One region of the Sphingomonas sp. Leaf30 genome, then DNA from elsewhere that is predicted to be linked to it. Evidence: riboswitches for the same ligand, from Rfam matches in the RefSeq annotation. Region 1 holds a riboswitch; the other holds the start of a gene.
The links. A riboswitch is a leader RNA that binds a small molecule or an ion and turns the genes downstream of it on or off. The one in region 1 is predicted to bind cobalamin.

Region 1 (8,042 bases):
GATCGCGTACTCGCCGACCGACCGGCTGGAGTTCTACGGCAACTGGGGACGTGGATTCCACTCCAACGACGTCCGCGGCTCGGTAAACGTCGAAACGCCTGTGCCAGTGCTGGTGCGCGGCAACGGCCGTGAAGTCGGCGCCCGGTGGCAGTTACCCGGCATTACGCTGACCGCGACCTATTGGTGGCTCGACGTCGACAGCGAACTGCGCTTCGTCGGAGATTCTAACGCGGTCGAACCGACCGGTGCCAGCGAGCGTCGTGGCTATGAACTTGTGGCGTTCTGGCGGCCCAGGCCGTGGCTTGCGATCGACGGCAACTATACGGCAAGCCGATCGCGCTACGACAATGGCGACCGCATTCCAAACGCCTTCGAGAACGCCGCATCCGCCGGGATCGCGCTGGTGCTCGATCCGTGGGAGGCAAGCGTTCGCGTTCGTCACCTCGGGCCTTATCCGCTGATCGAAGACAACAGCGTCCGAGATACAGGAAGCACGGTCGTCAACGTCCGCGCGGCCCGCAAGATCGGGCGGTTCGAGGTGTACGGCGAGGTGCTCAACATCCTCGACAGCCGCGACAAGGACATCGCTTATTTCTACGAGTCCTACATTCCTTCGTTCGACGCCTCAGGGCCAACGGATGGCCGGTTGAGTCGTGTGGTCGAACCACGAACCTTGCGTCTGGGTACCAGGGTCAATTTCTGACCTGGCCGAGGGCATCGCCAGCCTGGGACCCGTTCCGCGCTGGCGATCCAACACCGCCGTGATCAGCCGAGTATCTCTCGCCGCACAATTTCCGCGCCGGCACTCAGCGCCTGGAGCTTGCCCCGAGCGACGTCGCGCGACAGCGGCGCCATCCCGCAGTTGGTGGCGGGCAAGAGCTTGTCGGCATCGACGAAGCGCAGCGCATTGCGCAGTGTTTCGGCAACCTGCTCCGGCGTCTCGATCGTGTCGGTCGCGACGTCTATCGCGCCGACCATCACCTTCTTGCCGCGGACCAGCTCGATCAGGTCCATCGGCACGCGCGAGTTCTGGCATTCGAGCGAGATGATATCGATCTTCGACCTTTGCAGGTTGGGGAAGGTTTCCTCGTACTGGCGCCATTCGGAGCCGAGCGTCTTCTTCCAGTCGGTGTTAGCCTTGATGCCATAGCCATAGCAGATGTGGACGGCGGTCTCAGCCGTCATCCCTTCGGCCGCGCGCTCCAGGGCAGCGATGCCCCAGTCGTTCGCCTCGTTGAAAAACACGTTGAAGGCGGGTTCGTCGAACTGGATGATGTCGACGCCGACCGCTTGCAGCTCGCGGGCTTCCTCGTTGAGGATGCGGGCAAACTCCCATGCCAGTTTCTCGCGACTCCGGTAATGCGCGTCGTAGAGGGTGTCGATCATCGTCATCGGCCCCGGCAGCGTCCACTTGATCAGCTGATCGGTCTGCGCGCGCAGGAAACGGGCGTCGTCGACGAAGACCGATTTCGGGCGCGATACGGCGCCGACGACCGTCGGCACGCTGGCGTCGTAGCGGTTGCGGATGCGCACCGTCTCGCGCTTCTCGAAATCGACACCGTCGAGATGCTCGATGAAGGTCGTGACGAAGTGCTGGCGGGTCTGCTCGCCGTCACCGAGGATGTCGATACCCGCCTGCCGTTGGTCCTCGACCGCGAGGCGGAGCGCGTCCTGCTTGCCAGCGACCAGCTCGTCGCCCTCCAGCTTCCAGGGCGACCACAAGGTCTCGGGCTGGGCGAGCCAGGAAGGCTTGGGCAGGCTACCCGCGGTCGTCGTCGGCAACAATGTCGTCATGATGCAAATACCTTCGTGTCGTGGGGATCAGAGGCCGCAGGTCGCGGACCAGCGCCGAAGCGCGGCACTGTGCGGCTTGATGAAATGCTCTTCGGCGAATTTGCCCTGCTCGACAGCGAGGCAACCACGTTCCTCGCGATCGTAGACGATGCGAGTCAGGGAATAGTCCTGATACTTCAGGCTCGGCTGATAATGCTCCGCCGCGACCGAGTTCGCATTGTAGATTTCAGGACGATAGATTTTCTGGAACGTCTCCATCGTTGCGATGGTGCTGGCAAGTTCGAGGTTGGTGTAGTCGCTGACCAGATCGCCGGTGTGATAGAAGGCGAACGGCGCGACGCTGTGTGGCGGCATGAAGTAGCGCACCTTCATACCCATCTTGGCGAAATACTGATCGGTTGAGGAAAACTTGTCGTTCCGGTACTCGACGCCGAGGATCGGATGCACGTTGGCGGTCCGGTGATACACCTCCTTGCTCGACACGCTGAGGCAGATAACCGGCGGCTTGCGGAAATTGTCACGGTAGGCGCTCGAGCCAAGGAAGTGCTTGAACAAGTTGCCGTGCAGATCGCCGAACCCCTCTGGCGCACCGCCACCCCCAGCCTTCAGGTGGTCAGGCAGGACGACGCTGAAATCGTAGTCACGTACATAGGACGAGAAGTTGTTGCCGATCATGCCGTCGGACCGCTCTCCGCTGATCCGGTCGGTCACGGTCGTGTGCAGGATCTCGATCAGCGGGAAGGCTTCGTCGTCGGCACCATCCCCGAGCGTGAGCGCGGCCGAGACGATCTTCAGCTCCAGCGTGTAGCGATCACCCCTGGGATTATCCCAGTGCATCAGCGCGTTGAACCGATGGTCGATCATCACCAGCGTGTTGCGCAGATTCTCCTGTCGGCTGTCTCCGCGCGCGAGATTGGCAAAATTGGTGGTGATGCGCGTGTTGTCGGCCGGACGATAATCCTCGTCGAACGGGATACTGCTGATCGAGAATGTGAACCCGCTATTCGTCATGACTCACCCTGGCTATGCGGGCGGGAGGTCAGGCGAAAGCGCGCAAGGCGTGAACAGGCCCGGATGGCGGCAAGCCACGGACCGTCGCATCAAGCGCGATCCACCGGAGGAACCCCCGTCCGAGGAACGTTATGGCGTCGAAGGCAGGTATCCTGGCTTACGGGTCAACGCAGTGGCTCCGGCCTTCCCAGGCTCCTTGCGAGAACCCAGTGACACGAAATGGAGCCGCCACTCGCCGCTTACAGTTGCGGGGGCAGCGCCGGAATCTGACCCGAAGGACACCACCGGCTTCCCGTCTTAGCCCCATCGCCATGCCTGGAATGGGGAACCTCGACGTGGCCGTTCGACACGAGCGAGCGATCATTGTCAACAGACATATAAAGATATCTTTATATGTTAATGAGGCGGCATGAGTGGAAGCACGGCGGACGGTGGTACGGCTACGCCCACCATGCCGTTCTTAGTCCGCGAAGCCACTTGGCCTTGACGTAAAGGGCCGTTTCCTGCGACCTCAGTGAGGTCAAGGTTCCTTCGCCGATTGGCCGAAGGCTAAGACGGGAAATCGGTTCGATTCCGATGCTGCCCCCGCAACTGTAAGCGGCGAGTAGAAACCCTCGTGTGCCACTGGCGCTTCAGCGCTGGGAAGGCCGGGATTTCGACGATGACCCGCGAGCCAGGAGACCTGCCTTCGACGCCATAACGACCACCGGCGGGGTGCCCGGTCTGGCCGCTGCGTGCTGTAGGAAGAGGTGTACCTCTCCCGTTGGTCGCTGGCGTCTGGATGCCCTCGCGAATGATTGAGGACCAGGATGCCACAGGAACACCACAGCACCCCTATTCAGCTGATCGACATGGTCTTCCCCGGTGACGCCAATCACCACGGCACGCTGTTCGGTGGTGTGGCTCTGGCGCATATGGACAAGGTCGCCTTCCTGGCGGCCTCACGCCACGGTCGCGCGGCCTTCGTCACCGCCTCTTCGGAAAAGATCGATTTCGCGGCGCCTGCCCGGATCGGCGATATGGTCGAGGTGACAGGTCGCGTCGTGCGGGTTGGACGTAAGTCGCTCGACGTCGAGGTCGAACTGATCGCGGAGGCACCGGTATCGGGCGAACGACGGCTGTGTACGCGAGGCCGTTTCACGCTCGTCGCAGTCGGAAGCGAAGACCCTCTGCCACCGATGGGTGAGATGGTTCCGCATGATGCGGTGCAGCCGTTGCGAATGGTCGAAATGATTTTCCCGAATCAGACCAACCATTACGGCACCCTCTATGGTGGTGATGCACTTCGCATGATGGGCAAGGCGGCATTCATTGCCTCAACCCGCCAAGCCCGGGCGGTAATGGTTATGGCAGCATCTGACCGGATCGACTTCCGTTCCCCTATCCAGAAGGGGGAGATGGTCGAGCTAACCGCCGAAGTACGGATGACCGGGCGCAGTTCCGTGCGCATCAGTGTTGATCTTAGCGCCGAGGATTTAATATCCGGGGAACGACGACATGCGGCCACGGCTCTATTCACGATGGTTTCGGTTGATGAAAATGGTCGAGCGAAGCCGTTCGGTTGTATGGGATAGTACCGGGCCTTCAGCCCCCAAACCTTCCCAAAAGGGGGTCGGTACATAGAACGGACCCAGATATACGCTAAGCGCCGACAGGTCTGCTTGGGTGTCCGAAAACACCTGTTTGTCGTGCAGTCGTGATTACGACTGGGTTTTTCACACATTTGACCGCTGAAGGAGACACTCCGCGCAGGTCGATATGAAGCCGACAGCTAAGCCGTTGCTTCCAGCTCACGTAAGCTGCGGCCGCGCGTCTCTCTACCTGAGCGTCCGATCAGTACCGCTGACAGCGTCATTGGTATGATCAACGCGATCGCCGCGCCCCCCATCGTCGGGATCAATCCAGCGAAGGCCCCCAGCTGGACAGCAACGCCACCAAATTTGCTACTACCCGCGATAAGCCCGGTAGCGCGTCCACGTACGCGTAATGCGTAGTTTTCGGCTGCATAGGGAAGTAGCACGGCGATTAATCCGTTTGTGCCAACCACCAGTAACGCGATCACTGCGATGAGCAGTGGTGGCCAAGCCAGGGTAGGCGCCGGCAGTAGGGCTCCGGCAAGCCCGGCGAGTGTGAGAAGCACAGTGCCGATCAGAGTGCGCTTGCTGCTCCAACGGCTGTAAAGGAAGGCCGCGATCATGATCGTGGGCAGGGCAACAAGTGCTGAGCTGGCGATAATGCCGCTTGCAATCTCGGCACTGAAGCCTCGATCTTGAAGATCCGAAGGCAGCCATAGCAACAAGCCGAAGTTGACGAAGCTCCAGGACAGGGCCGTGATCACCAGGGCGATGGTCAATTCGCGGTGGTGAGCCGCTGCGCTGCCAGCGTCCGCTGGGGCTTCTTGTGGCGCACGCCTGACGATGCCAAACTTTCGAGCCATGTCAGCTAGCTCGGCGTCCATACCCCGTTCCAACAGAAAGCGCGGGGACTCAGGAATCCACCTTGCCATCGCAAGCAGCAGCAAACCGGTGGGAAAGCCCTGCAGCCACAAGCTACGCCAGCCGAACAGGGGCTCGAACAGATGCGCTGCACCGCTAGCTGCGAGGTAGCCACCGACCAGTCCCGTGCCACCAACCAGCACAAGAACCCAGCTTCTGTGCCGTGGAGGCATGATCTCCGCCAACAGCGTGTAGACAACGGGCAGCATTCCGCCAGCCGAGCACCCCATCAGAAAACACATGACCAGGTTCCAGCTGTAGGAAGGCATAGCGCCGCAGATGGATGTCGAAACGAACAGGATCGTCGACAACAGGATCGACACACGCCGACCATAGATGTCCGCAAGCCACCCCCACAGAAACGAGCCAACTGTGGTCCCCGTAAGGGCAACGAACGGAAGCAGGGCAACGGTCGATTTAGCGAGCCCATACTCGCCACGCATGCCGGGGAGCACGAAGCCGAGCGTTGCTGGCTTCATAGTGTCGATGATGAGCCCGAGGGTAAGCACCAGCAGAACGGCAGCATGCGAGCGCGTCAGAGGGGTATCATCGGGCGCTTCATATGCGACGCCAACGGCTGCCCTGTGATCAGGCCGTTTCTTGGGTAAAGCGCCAAATATAGCTGCCGGCACGCCGATACCGATCAGCGCCATGCCTAGATACATCCATCCGTCCATAGCCATACCCGAAAGGTGATTGCCCATCGTATGGGCCATCGCGAGCATTGGTAAGTGAAAGGCCACCCCAACGCTGATCGCCGCACAGCCTGCCCAGAAGAGCGGCCAGCGCTCGCCGACAACCGAGTTTCCGCGGCTGCTAATGCCATTCGCCATTTATTCCCCCCCACCAGCAGTAGCGACATACGCCGCACGGCTTGCCTGCTGCAAGCAGAGCACCTGCCGGCGGGGCACGTTGCGGCTTATGGCTGGCCGAATGGCTTTCAGGCTTGCGGCTCGCCAAACTGAGCGTCCAGAAAGGGGCGTTTTCGACCGATTCATCTTCCCGATCGGCGTGATGTTTTGGGATGAGAAGTGCGGCAGATTGAGCGCAGACTACGGTCGTTATCAAATATTGAAACTGCTTGATCACCGCAAACCGTAACCTATCTATAAAAAGCGGGCCGGGCCCCTCTGACAATTTCCCTTGGGTGATTGTGATGTCGGACCGCATCGGGTTATCTCGATATAGGCCTGGCCGCTTTGCCTCCTGTCGTCGTTGATGATCCGATCTTTCGATCACCGATTGAAAAGAGGCTCTGAGCATGGAAACCAACAGACTCGCCGAACTGCATCAGCAGTTGGACGAGCGCGCGCGTATCGCGATGGCGCGCCGAACTCCAATTTCTCCAATTCTGCTGCAATTGAAGCGCTTTGAGTTGCACTTGGAAGGTCGCTTGTGCGCACCACCGCGAGATACCTGCCCTCCTGATCGCTGATCCCGCCCCACGTCATCACGTTTGTCAGAGGTCCCCATGCCTGAGCTGCTTTCCTTATTATTCCTTGGTACGCCTGTCTGGATGTGGCTGGCATTTCTCGGCATCGTCGCAACGTTGCTGATCCTCGATCTGGGTGTCTTGCACCGCGGACAACGAGAAATTGGGGTACGCGAGAGCCTTGCATTGTCAGCAAGTTACATCACGCTGGGACTGGCGTTCGGCGGATGGATTTGGTGGTATATCGGGCCGACTGCCGGCCTCAACTACGTGACGGGCTTCGTCATCGAGAAGAGCCTTGCGATGGATAACGTGTTCATCATCGCCATGATCTTCGGCTACTTCGCCATCCCCCGCATCCACCAGCACCGTGTATTGTTCTGGGGCATCCTGGGTGTCATTGTCCTGCGTGCAGTGATGATCGGTTTTGGTGCGGCATTGGTCGATCGGTTCGAATGGGTATTATACGTCTTTGCTGCCTTCCTGGTTTTCACCGGTATCAAGATGTGGCTGACTGCAGACACGGAATATGACGTGGCCAGTTCGCCCGTTTTACGCTGGGTTCGCCAGCGCATGCCGGTTACCGACCAACTTCACGGGGAACGTTTCTGGGTGAAAGAGCAGGACCCAGCGACGGGGCGCATGCGCCGGATCGCTACGCCGTTACTACTGGCTCTGGTCATGATCGAATGCGCTGACGTCATCTTTGCGGTCGATTCCGTGCCGGCCATCTTCGCGATCACAACGGATCCATTCATCGTCTACACGTCGAACATCTTTGCTATCCTTGGGTTACGCGCGCTCTATTTTGCGCTCGCCGCGATGGTCGACCGGTTCCATTACCTTAAATACGGCTTGGCCGCGTTGCTGGTATTTATCGGCTCGAAAATCTTCGTTGCCGACATGTTCGGGCTCGCCAAATTCCCGCCCGCAGCGTCGTTGGCGGTAACCTTTGCGATACTGGGTTGCGGCGTCGGCTGGTCCCTGTGGAAAACGCGAGCGGCTGCTTCGGCCTGAGTTTGAACGCGTCCGCCGGCATTGAAAGCGGACCGGTCATACGCTGTGGGTATAGCCGTACTCCATCTACCGGGACTGGCGTTTACGACGCGCGGGGATAAGGTGGCTGCTGACATGACCGACCGACCGTCATCAACGGGGCCGAAAAAAGGGATAAGGATGCGCTCCGCTCTAACCATCCTTGCGCTAGTCTCTGCTCAACCCTGCTTCGCGCAGACGGACCTGCGGCCGCCCCCCCCCCGCAGGTCGGCCTTTGGAGGCAGGCACTGCCGGATGGAGCATCACCGTCGGCG
Region 2 (8,042 bases), on a different contig from region 1:
CAGCACTGCCGAAGGCGCGCCGTCGGCGACGAGCCGTCCCGAGTCGAGCACGAGGATGCGATCACAATAGCGTGCGGCCAGCCCCAGATCATGCAGCACGGCGATCACCAGGACACCCCGCGCGGCCTGCGCCCGCAGGATCTCCATGACTGCGATCTGATGCGCGGGATCTAGCGACGCGAGCGGCTCGTCGACGATCAGCGCCGGCGCCTCCACCGCGAGCGCCCTTGCCAGCAGGACGCGGGCCCGCTCACCCCCCGAAATCTCGGTCGCGACACGCGCGGCAAGCGAGGTTACGTCCGCCGCCGCCATCGCACGGGCAATCGCGGCATGGTCGTCCCGTGAGATGCGGGACAGCGGTGCGAGATGGGGCAACCGGCCCAGCGCGACGAGACGTTCGACGCTCAGCGGCCAATGAAGACTTTGACCCTGCGGCAGATACGCGACCGTCCGCGCGATCTCACGTCGCGAGCGCTCCGCCAGCGGAACCCCGTCGAGCAGGATATCTCCAGTAGCGGGAACCAGCCCGAGAAGCGCCTGGACCAGCGTCGATTTGCCCGCCCCATTGGGGCCGACGATCCCGATGAGCGCGCCGCCCTCTGCCGAGAAACTGACATCGTCGACCACGACCCGCCCTGCACGGCGGACGCTGAGGCGGTCCGCGGAGAGGGCTACCATAGCCGCCGCTCGCGCATGAGGTGCACGAGGAACACCGGCACGCCGAGAAACGCAGTAACGACCCCCAGCTTGAGTTCGTTCGACGTCGGGATCACGCGTACCAGCACGTCCGCAAAGGTCAGCAATGCAGCACCGCCCAATGCGGAGGGGAGCAGAATCGTCGATGGCGAACGATCGGTCATCGGCCGGACGAGATGCGGAACGATCAGGCCGATGAACCCGATCGCGCCCGATACCGCGACCGCCCCGCCAACCCCGATCGCCACCCCGACCAGCATCCGCATGCGCGTCCGACGCAGATCGACGCCGAGCGCGCGCGCACCGTCTTCGCCAAGCGTCAGCGCGTCGAGCGCATGGCCGTCCCAGCCGACCAGCACCATGCCGAGTGCGATACAGGGCAGTGCCAGCGCGACATGGCTGAACGACCGGTCTTCGAGCGACCCGAGCAACCAGGTCATGATCTCCATCGCTGCAAACGGGTTGGGGGACAGGTTCAGCGCCAGACTGACCCCCGCGACGGCCAGCGTTCCAACCGCAATCCCCGCGAGGATCAGTGACAAGGCGCTTTGCGACCCGGCCGCCAGCACGAACAGCAACCCCAGCGCCGCGAACGCCCCGGCGATCGCCACGATCGGCAGCATCGCCGGATGTAGCTCCGCCAGCCCGAAATACAGCGCGATCACCGCGCCCAGCGATGCCCCGTTCGACGCGCCCAGCACCGATGGCTCGGCCAGCGGATTGCGCAGGAACCCCTGCAGCGCCGCACCAGAAAGCCCCAGCATCGCGCCGACCGCCAGCCCGAGGATCGCGCGCGGCAGACGGAGTTCGAACAGGATCGCGCGTTCGATCGGATCGCCCTGCCCGCTGAGCGCCCGCACGACATGCGCCAGCGGGATCGCCGCGCTACCCACCGCGACCGACGCGGCGCCGGCCAGCAGCGCAAGCAGCGCTAGGCCACCGACCAATCGCGCACGCGTCACGCGTTCCATAGTGCCAGATCCCACCGCATCGATTTCCGCCTAGCGCATAAGCGGCCGCTGCGGCAGGGTTTTGCGCATGCGCGGCCGCCGTCTCCTGACCATCCTGATGATCGCTGCCGCCAGCGCACCTGCTCCGGCGGCAGCGCCTCGACCGCCGGCGCGTATCGTTTCGCTCAACCTATGCGCTGACCAGTATCTTCTGGCGCTGGCCGACCCCGCGCAGATCGTCGCGCTCACCCGGTTCGCGCGCGATCCGAACATGTCCGCAGCCTCCAACGCCGCGCGTACCATGCCAGTCAGCCGTGGCAGCGCCGAAGACGTGCTGGTGCTCCGCCCCGATCTCGTGATCGCATCGCCGTTCCGACGCCAGACGGTCGCCGCCGTGCTTGCCGGACGGCACGTCGCGACGCTCGATCTGCCCCCCGCGGACAGCTATGCCGCGATCGTGAGGCAAGTCCGTCAGGTTGCCGCCGCCATCGGGCACCCCGATCGCGGCGAAACACTGATCCGCCGGATGGACACCGCGCTCGCACGATTGCCGCGCGCGCCGGGAGGTGGTCGTACGGCGGCCTATTATCAGCGTCGGGGTTTCCTGACCGGTACCGGCACGCTCGTCGACGAACTGATGCAGCGTCTCGGGCTTGCCAATCTCGCGACCCGGCTCGGCAAGCCCGCACTCTCGCAACTCTCGCTCGAACAGATGGTGTTGGCACGCCCGGACTATCTCATAGTCGAAAGCGCCACGGACCGCGTGACCGATCAGGGCACCGAAATGCTGCATCACCCGATTCTCGACGGGATTCCCCGTCTGCGCATCCCCGAGGCGTGGACCGTCTGCGGAGGCCCTGCCTATGTCCGGGCCGCGCAAAGCCTTGCGGCGCAGTTGCGCACGCCGCGTCCGGCCGCTCGTCGCCGCAACCCTTAGAACTCGACGCCAGCCTGGGCCTTGACCCCGCCCCGGAACGGATGCTTGACCAGCCCCATCTCGGTGACGAGATCCGCCGCGGCAACCAAAGCATCGGGCGCGTTGCGCCCCGTCGCCACGACATGCGTCATCGCCGGTCGTGCCGCGAACCCCGCAAGTACCTCGTCGAGTGGCAGATAGTCGTAGCGCAGGACGATGTTGATCTCGTCGGCGATGACCATGGCATAGCTCGGGTCGAGGATCATCCGGCGGACCTCGTCCCACCCTTCGCGCGCCACGGCGATATCGCGGGCCCGATCCTGCGTATCCCAGGTAAAGCCCTCGCCCATCGGCTTGAATTCGACCAGATCGGGAAAGGCGTCAAAGATGACCTTCTCACCGGTCGTCATCGCACCCTTGACGAACTGTACGATCCCAACCTTTCGCCCGTGCCCCATCATCCGCACCGCCATGCCAAGCGCCGCGGTGGTCTTGCCCTTGCCCGGCCCGGTGTGGACCATGAGCAGGCCCTTTTCGATCGTCTTGGCCGCGACGATCTTGTCCTGGACGACCTTCTTCTTGGCCATCCGCGCCGTGTGCTCCGCCTCGCTCCGCATCAGAATGCTGCCTTCACGCCGGCATAGGCACCGCGCCCCTGACCGACATAGCTGAGCACCTCCTCGTACCGCTCGTCGAAGAGGTTTTCGACCCGACCGAAGACCGATAGCCGGGACGTCAGCTTGTACGCCGCGTTCAGGTTGACGAGGACATATTCCTGGAGCGAGACGCGGACAGGGACATAGCTCGGATCGGTATAGGCATCGTCCTGCTGCCGGCCATTATACCGGACGGCGAGCGTTGCCGAGGCGCGCTCGTCGCGACTGAACGCAGTCATGTTGATGCTGCCGATATGGCTGGGGCGCCGGATCTCCACGCCCCCGTCCTCGCGCGCCTTCAGATAGGTATAGGCGAGGTCGAAGCGCAGCTGCGGAATCGGCTGGGCTGTGGCAAACACCTCGACGCCATGCTGCGTCGATCGCGTATTGCGGTTGCCGGGCGTCGCGACGAAGTCGGGGGCAGGATAGGTGGTAAAGATCTCGTTCGTCAGCCGACTGTCGAAATAGGTCGCGCCGATCGTCGCACGATCCCCCCCGAAAGCCTGTTCGACCCCGGCTTCCCACCCCTTTGACTTCTCCGGCTTGAGGTTCGGATTGCCGATATAGCGACCGTCGGAATAACCGAAGAGATCGAAATAGCCGGGATTCTTCACGCCCGTCCCGTAGGCGCCACGCACCCGCGTCCCGGTCGCAAAGCGATAGCTCGCCTGCGCGCGATAGGTGGTGGTGTCATCGAACCGGTTATTCTCGTCGCGCCGCACCGATCCGCCGATTGCGAGCGCATCGTCGACGACGACGTCATACTGGCCAACGAGCCCGACATTGTCGGTATGCCGCCGTCCCGTAAAGACGAACTCCGAAGGAGCCGCGCTAAGCGTCTGGAACTCCTCGCGCTCGACATCGACCGCGGCAGTCAGCCGATGCCGGATGCGATCGGTCCCGAACCGGAACGCGCTTTCGAACGATCCCTTGTACCGCCGTCCCTTGTTACCAAAGCTCAAGGCATCGTCGACCAGCGCCCGGCGTGTCGTATCGGCAAACTGGCCGCTGAGCGCATTCGTCCAGCGGCCATCCGCCAGCGCCAACTCGGCCCGGACGAGCCCGTAATATGCCTCGACCGTGCTGCGCGCGCCTGGCGTATCGACGATCGTGCCGAACTGCGGGCCGCTCAACGCAGTGTCGTTGCTGTCGGCATCGGTATAGCTGTAACGCCCGACGCCCGTGACCTTCAGCGTGTCGGTCGGCGACCAGCTGAGCTTGCCCGTCGCGCCGACGCTCTTCGCGCCGATGTCGCGCGATCCGCCCCGTGCGGTCGGCGTGCCGTCGGTGAGGTAGGTCGAGCTCGACAGCGCGTAATCGAGATTGCCCGCTACGCCCGCGACCCGGGCGCCTCCCGAAAACGTGCCGAACGATCCCCCCTCGGCCCGCAGCGATACGCCCGGGGCCTCCGCGCCGCTGAGCGTGAGATACTGGATGACGCCGCCGATCGCGTCGGACCCGTACAGCGCCGATTGCTGCCCGCGCAGCACCTCGACCCGTGCCGCCTCGTCGGCAATCAGCGTGCCGAAATCATATTCGCCCTGATAGGGATCGGACACTTCGATCCCGTCGATCAGCACCAGCACGTGATTGCCCTCCGACCCACGGATCCGGACCTGCGTCGTCCCCCCGACCGCGCCGGTCCGGCTGATCGCCAGTCCAGGGACGTCGCGCAACACGTCGGACACGATCCGGGTCTGGCGCTGGTCAAGCATAGCGGCGTCCAGCACCGTCACCGACGCACCGATCTGATCGGCCGGAACCGCGTCGCCCGATCTCGATGCGGTAACCACCAGCTCAGCGCCGCCCGCTGCCGCCTCGCCCGTCGCCGCAGTAACCGGATCGGGCTCGGCCGCGGCCGGCGATGCAAAGGCCGTGGCGGTGGCGAGCGCCACAAGCGAAACGAAAATTCTGGTCATGAAACGATACCCCCGGCGTCACGAGCGACCGGCCGGGGCCTGCCGTCCGATGCTACGGACAGCCGGCGCAACGCTTGGGGTGTACGCCGAACCGCACCAGCCACGCGCACCGATGCGGCCCCCGCCGCATGGTTCGTCGCTCAGACGGAGTACCGTGCCGCGGTCATCCCCTGGACCATGGCAAGAGCGACCGAGCGCCGGCAGGTCTCCTGGCTCACGGGTCGACGCCCGGTACGCGACCTTCCCGGGCCCTGCGCTTGCGCTCAGGCCTAGTGGTCGTCCCCCCGTGATGAAGGGACATGCGCACCGCACTCACCGCTTACAGTTGCAGGGACAGCCGCGGCATGAGGAGGATCGCCTCCCGCACCGCATTCCCTTTGAAGCCCCGAGGGGCACCGACGCGATCTGCGACCCCGGCCTTCACCGGTTTCGCAGGGCGACGGTAGCGCAGAAATTTCCTGCCGCCAATGGGCCTAGAGTCGCGCGAGGATCGCCCGCGCCTGACGTAAGTGCGGCGCATCGATCATCCGCCCATCGAGTTGCAGCGCGCCCGCCTCGGGAGCCGCCGCAAACGCAGCGACGACGGCGTGCGCATGTGCAACGGTCGCCGCATCCGGCGTGAACGCGGCGTTGATCGTGGCGACCTGCGACGGATGAATCGCCATCATGCCGGTAAAGCCGTCCCGGCTGCCGCGCGCGGCATAGGCTGCCAGCCCGTCAATGTCCGCGATTGCGGGATAGACCGTCTCGATCGCCGCGACGTCCGCCGCATGTGCGCCGAACAGCAGCAGCGATCGTACGAGCTTATAGGGTTCGGTATAGGATCCGTCGTCCTCCCGACTGGTCGCCGCGCCGATCGCCGCGGGCAGGTCTTCGGCGCCCCAGGTCAGGCCGCATAACCGGTCGTTGACCCGCGCATATTCGCCCAGTGTGAAGATCGCGGCGGGCACTTCGGTCGCGATCGGCAGGATCGGCGGACAGTCATCGCCATAAGCCTCGACCAACGCGAGGACGGTCGCGGGTCCTGTCGCCTTGGGCAGCATGATCGCATCGGCGCCCCTCGCGGCAGCGAGATCGTCGTCCAGCCACCCCGAGTCGACGGGATTGATCCGGACCATCCGCACGACGTCGGTGTGGTCCTGCAACGCGGCCCGGACCGCCTCGCGGGCAACGGCCTTGCGGGTGAGCGCGACCGAATCCTCCAGATCGAGGATGATGGCATCGGCCCCGCTCGCTGCGGCCTTCGCAAAACGCTCGGGCCGGTCTGCGGGCACGAACAGCAGCGAGCGCAACCTCATGCCGGCGTCCGCAGCAGCAGTGCCGAGCGGAGGCACTGACAGACGATCTCGTCACGCTGGTTGATCAGCTGGTGCATGAATGTGACGATCCCGGCGTTCGGGCGTGACCGGCTGGGCTTAAGCTCGGCGACCTCGGTCTCGGCGCGCATCGTGTCGCCGATGAAGACGGGTTTTGGATGCACGAGCTTGTCGTAACCGAGATTGGCGACGAGCGTCCCGAGCGTCGTGTCGCCAACCGACAGGCCGACCATCAGCGCGAAGGTGAAGGTGCCGTTGACGAGGATCTGGCCGAATTCGCTCGCCTTCGCCGCTTCGGCATCGAGGTGCAGCGGCTGCGGGTTGTGCGTCATCGTCGAGAACAGGAGGTTGTCCGTCTCCGTGACGGTGCGGCGGATCTCATGGACGATCCGGTCGCCGACCGTCCATTGGTCGAAATAGCGGCCGGCCATCAGTCATCCTTCTCGATACGCGCGAGCACCATGCCATCGCTCACCTGCCCGCCTTCGATCGCGGTCAGTTCGGCAACCGTCCCGTCGAACGGCGAGATGAGCGAATGCTCCATCTTCATCGCCTCCAGCGTCACGAGCTTCTGCCCCTTTGCGACATGGTCCCCGATAGCCACGTCGACCGCGATGATCCGTCCCGGCATCGGTGACAAGATCGCGCCATCCGCTGCCGCCCCCATCGCCGCGCCAGACGCACGCCAGGGCCGCAACTGCCAGGTCTGCCCGGCATCGGAAACGAGGGCGGCATCGACTGGTTCATGGACGCCGCGACCGTCGAGATCGATCGTCACGACGTCGTCGTTGAGCAGGAACCGCGCCGTCTTCAAAGGTACCGCGTTGAGGCGAAAGCCCGCCATCGGTTCGACGCGTACGAGCGTGCGCGCGGCCTCGATCAGCGCTTCCTCGCTGGGCTGCGCCGGGGGCATCAGCGCCGCCCCCTCGCGCGCAATCAGCCCGGTATCTAGCGTTGCGGCGACGAAATCCGGGTGATCGAGTGCCTGGACGAGAAACCCCGCATTCGACCGGACCGGCCAGACGACCGCCTTGTCCAGCGCCTCCGCCAACGTCTCGCGCGCGGCTTCACGCGTGTCGCCCCAGGCAATCACCTTGGCGATCATCGGGTCGTAATAGGGCGAGATGTCCGCCCCCTGTTCGACACCCGTATCGACCCGCGTCGCATCACCCAGATCGAACGCCTCGAGCCGGCCGATCGACGGCAGGAACCCCTTGGCGGGATCCTCCGCATAGAGCCGCGCCTCGATCGCCCAGCCGCGGATCGCAAGATCATGCTGCTGCAGCGGCAACGCCTCGCCGCTGGCAATCCGCAGCTGCCACTCGACAAGGTCTTGTCCGGTGATTTCCTCGGTGACGGGATGCTCGACCTGCAACCGGGTGTTCATTTCCATGAACCAGATCCGATCGGCGCGCAGGCCTTCGCTCGCATCGGCGATGAACTCGATCGTACCCGCGCCGACATAGTTCACGGCCTGCGCAGCGCGCACCGCCGCCGCGCAGATCGCCGCGCGTGTCGCATCATCCATGCCGGGGGCCGGGGCCTCCTCGATCACCTTCTGATGCCGGCGCTGCAACGAACAGTCACGT

Region 2: it holds a riboswitch for cobalamin, as region 1 does, so the genes downstream of both, ASE89_RS08240 (TonB-dependent receptor plug domain-containing protein) here and ASE89_RS12720 (acyl-CoA thioesterase) in region 1, are expected to answer to the same signal.

Annotation. Positions count from the first base shown of each region.
Region 1 covers NZ_LMKZ01000016.1:199,166-207,207, forward strand. Annotated here, with positions in the region: gene ASE89_RS12705 (TonB-dependent receptor) at 1-703, shown strand, start outside; gene ASE89_RS12710 (methionine synthase) at 766-1,794, opposite strand; gene ASE89_RS12715 (DUF1852 domain-containing protein) at 1,822-2,805, opposite strand; cobalamin riboswitch at 2,931-3,152, opposite strand; cobalamin riboswitch at 3,312-3,510, shown strand; gene ASE89_RS12720 (acyl-CoA thioesterase) at 3,615-4,379, shown strand; gene ASE89_RS12725 (MFS transporter) at 4,577-6,133, opposite strand; gene ASE89_RS20490 (hypothetical protein) at 6,562-6,735, shown strand; gene ASE89_RS12730 (TerC family protein) at 6,772-7,749, shown strand.
Region 2 covers NZ_LMKZ01000002.1:326,919-334,960, forward strand. Annotated here, with positions in the region: gene ASE89_RS08220 (ABC transporter ATP-binding protein) at 1-678, opposite strand, end outside; gene ASE89_RS08225 (FecCD family ABC transporter permease) at 672-1,667, opposite strand; gene ASE89_RS08230 (ABC transporter substrate-binding protein) at 1,735-2,583, shown strand; gene cobO (cob(I)yrinic acid a,c-diamide adenosyltransferase) at 2,580-3,179, opposite strand; gene ASE89_RS08240 (TonB-dependent receptor plug domain-containing protein) at 3,179-5,137, opposite strand; cobalamin riboswitch at 5,320-5,552, opposite strand; gene ASE89_RS08245 (HpcH/HpaI aldolase/citrate lyase family protein) at 5,611-6,435, opposite strand; gene ASE89_RS08250 (MaoC family dehydratase) at 6,432-6,884, opposite strand; gene ASE89_RS08255 (acetyl/propionyl/methylcrotonyl-CoA carboxylase subunit alpha) at 6,884-8,042, opposite strand, start outside.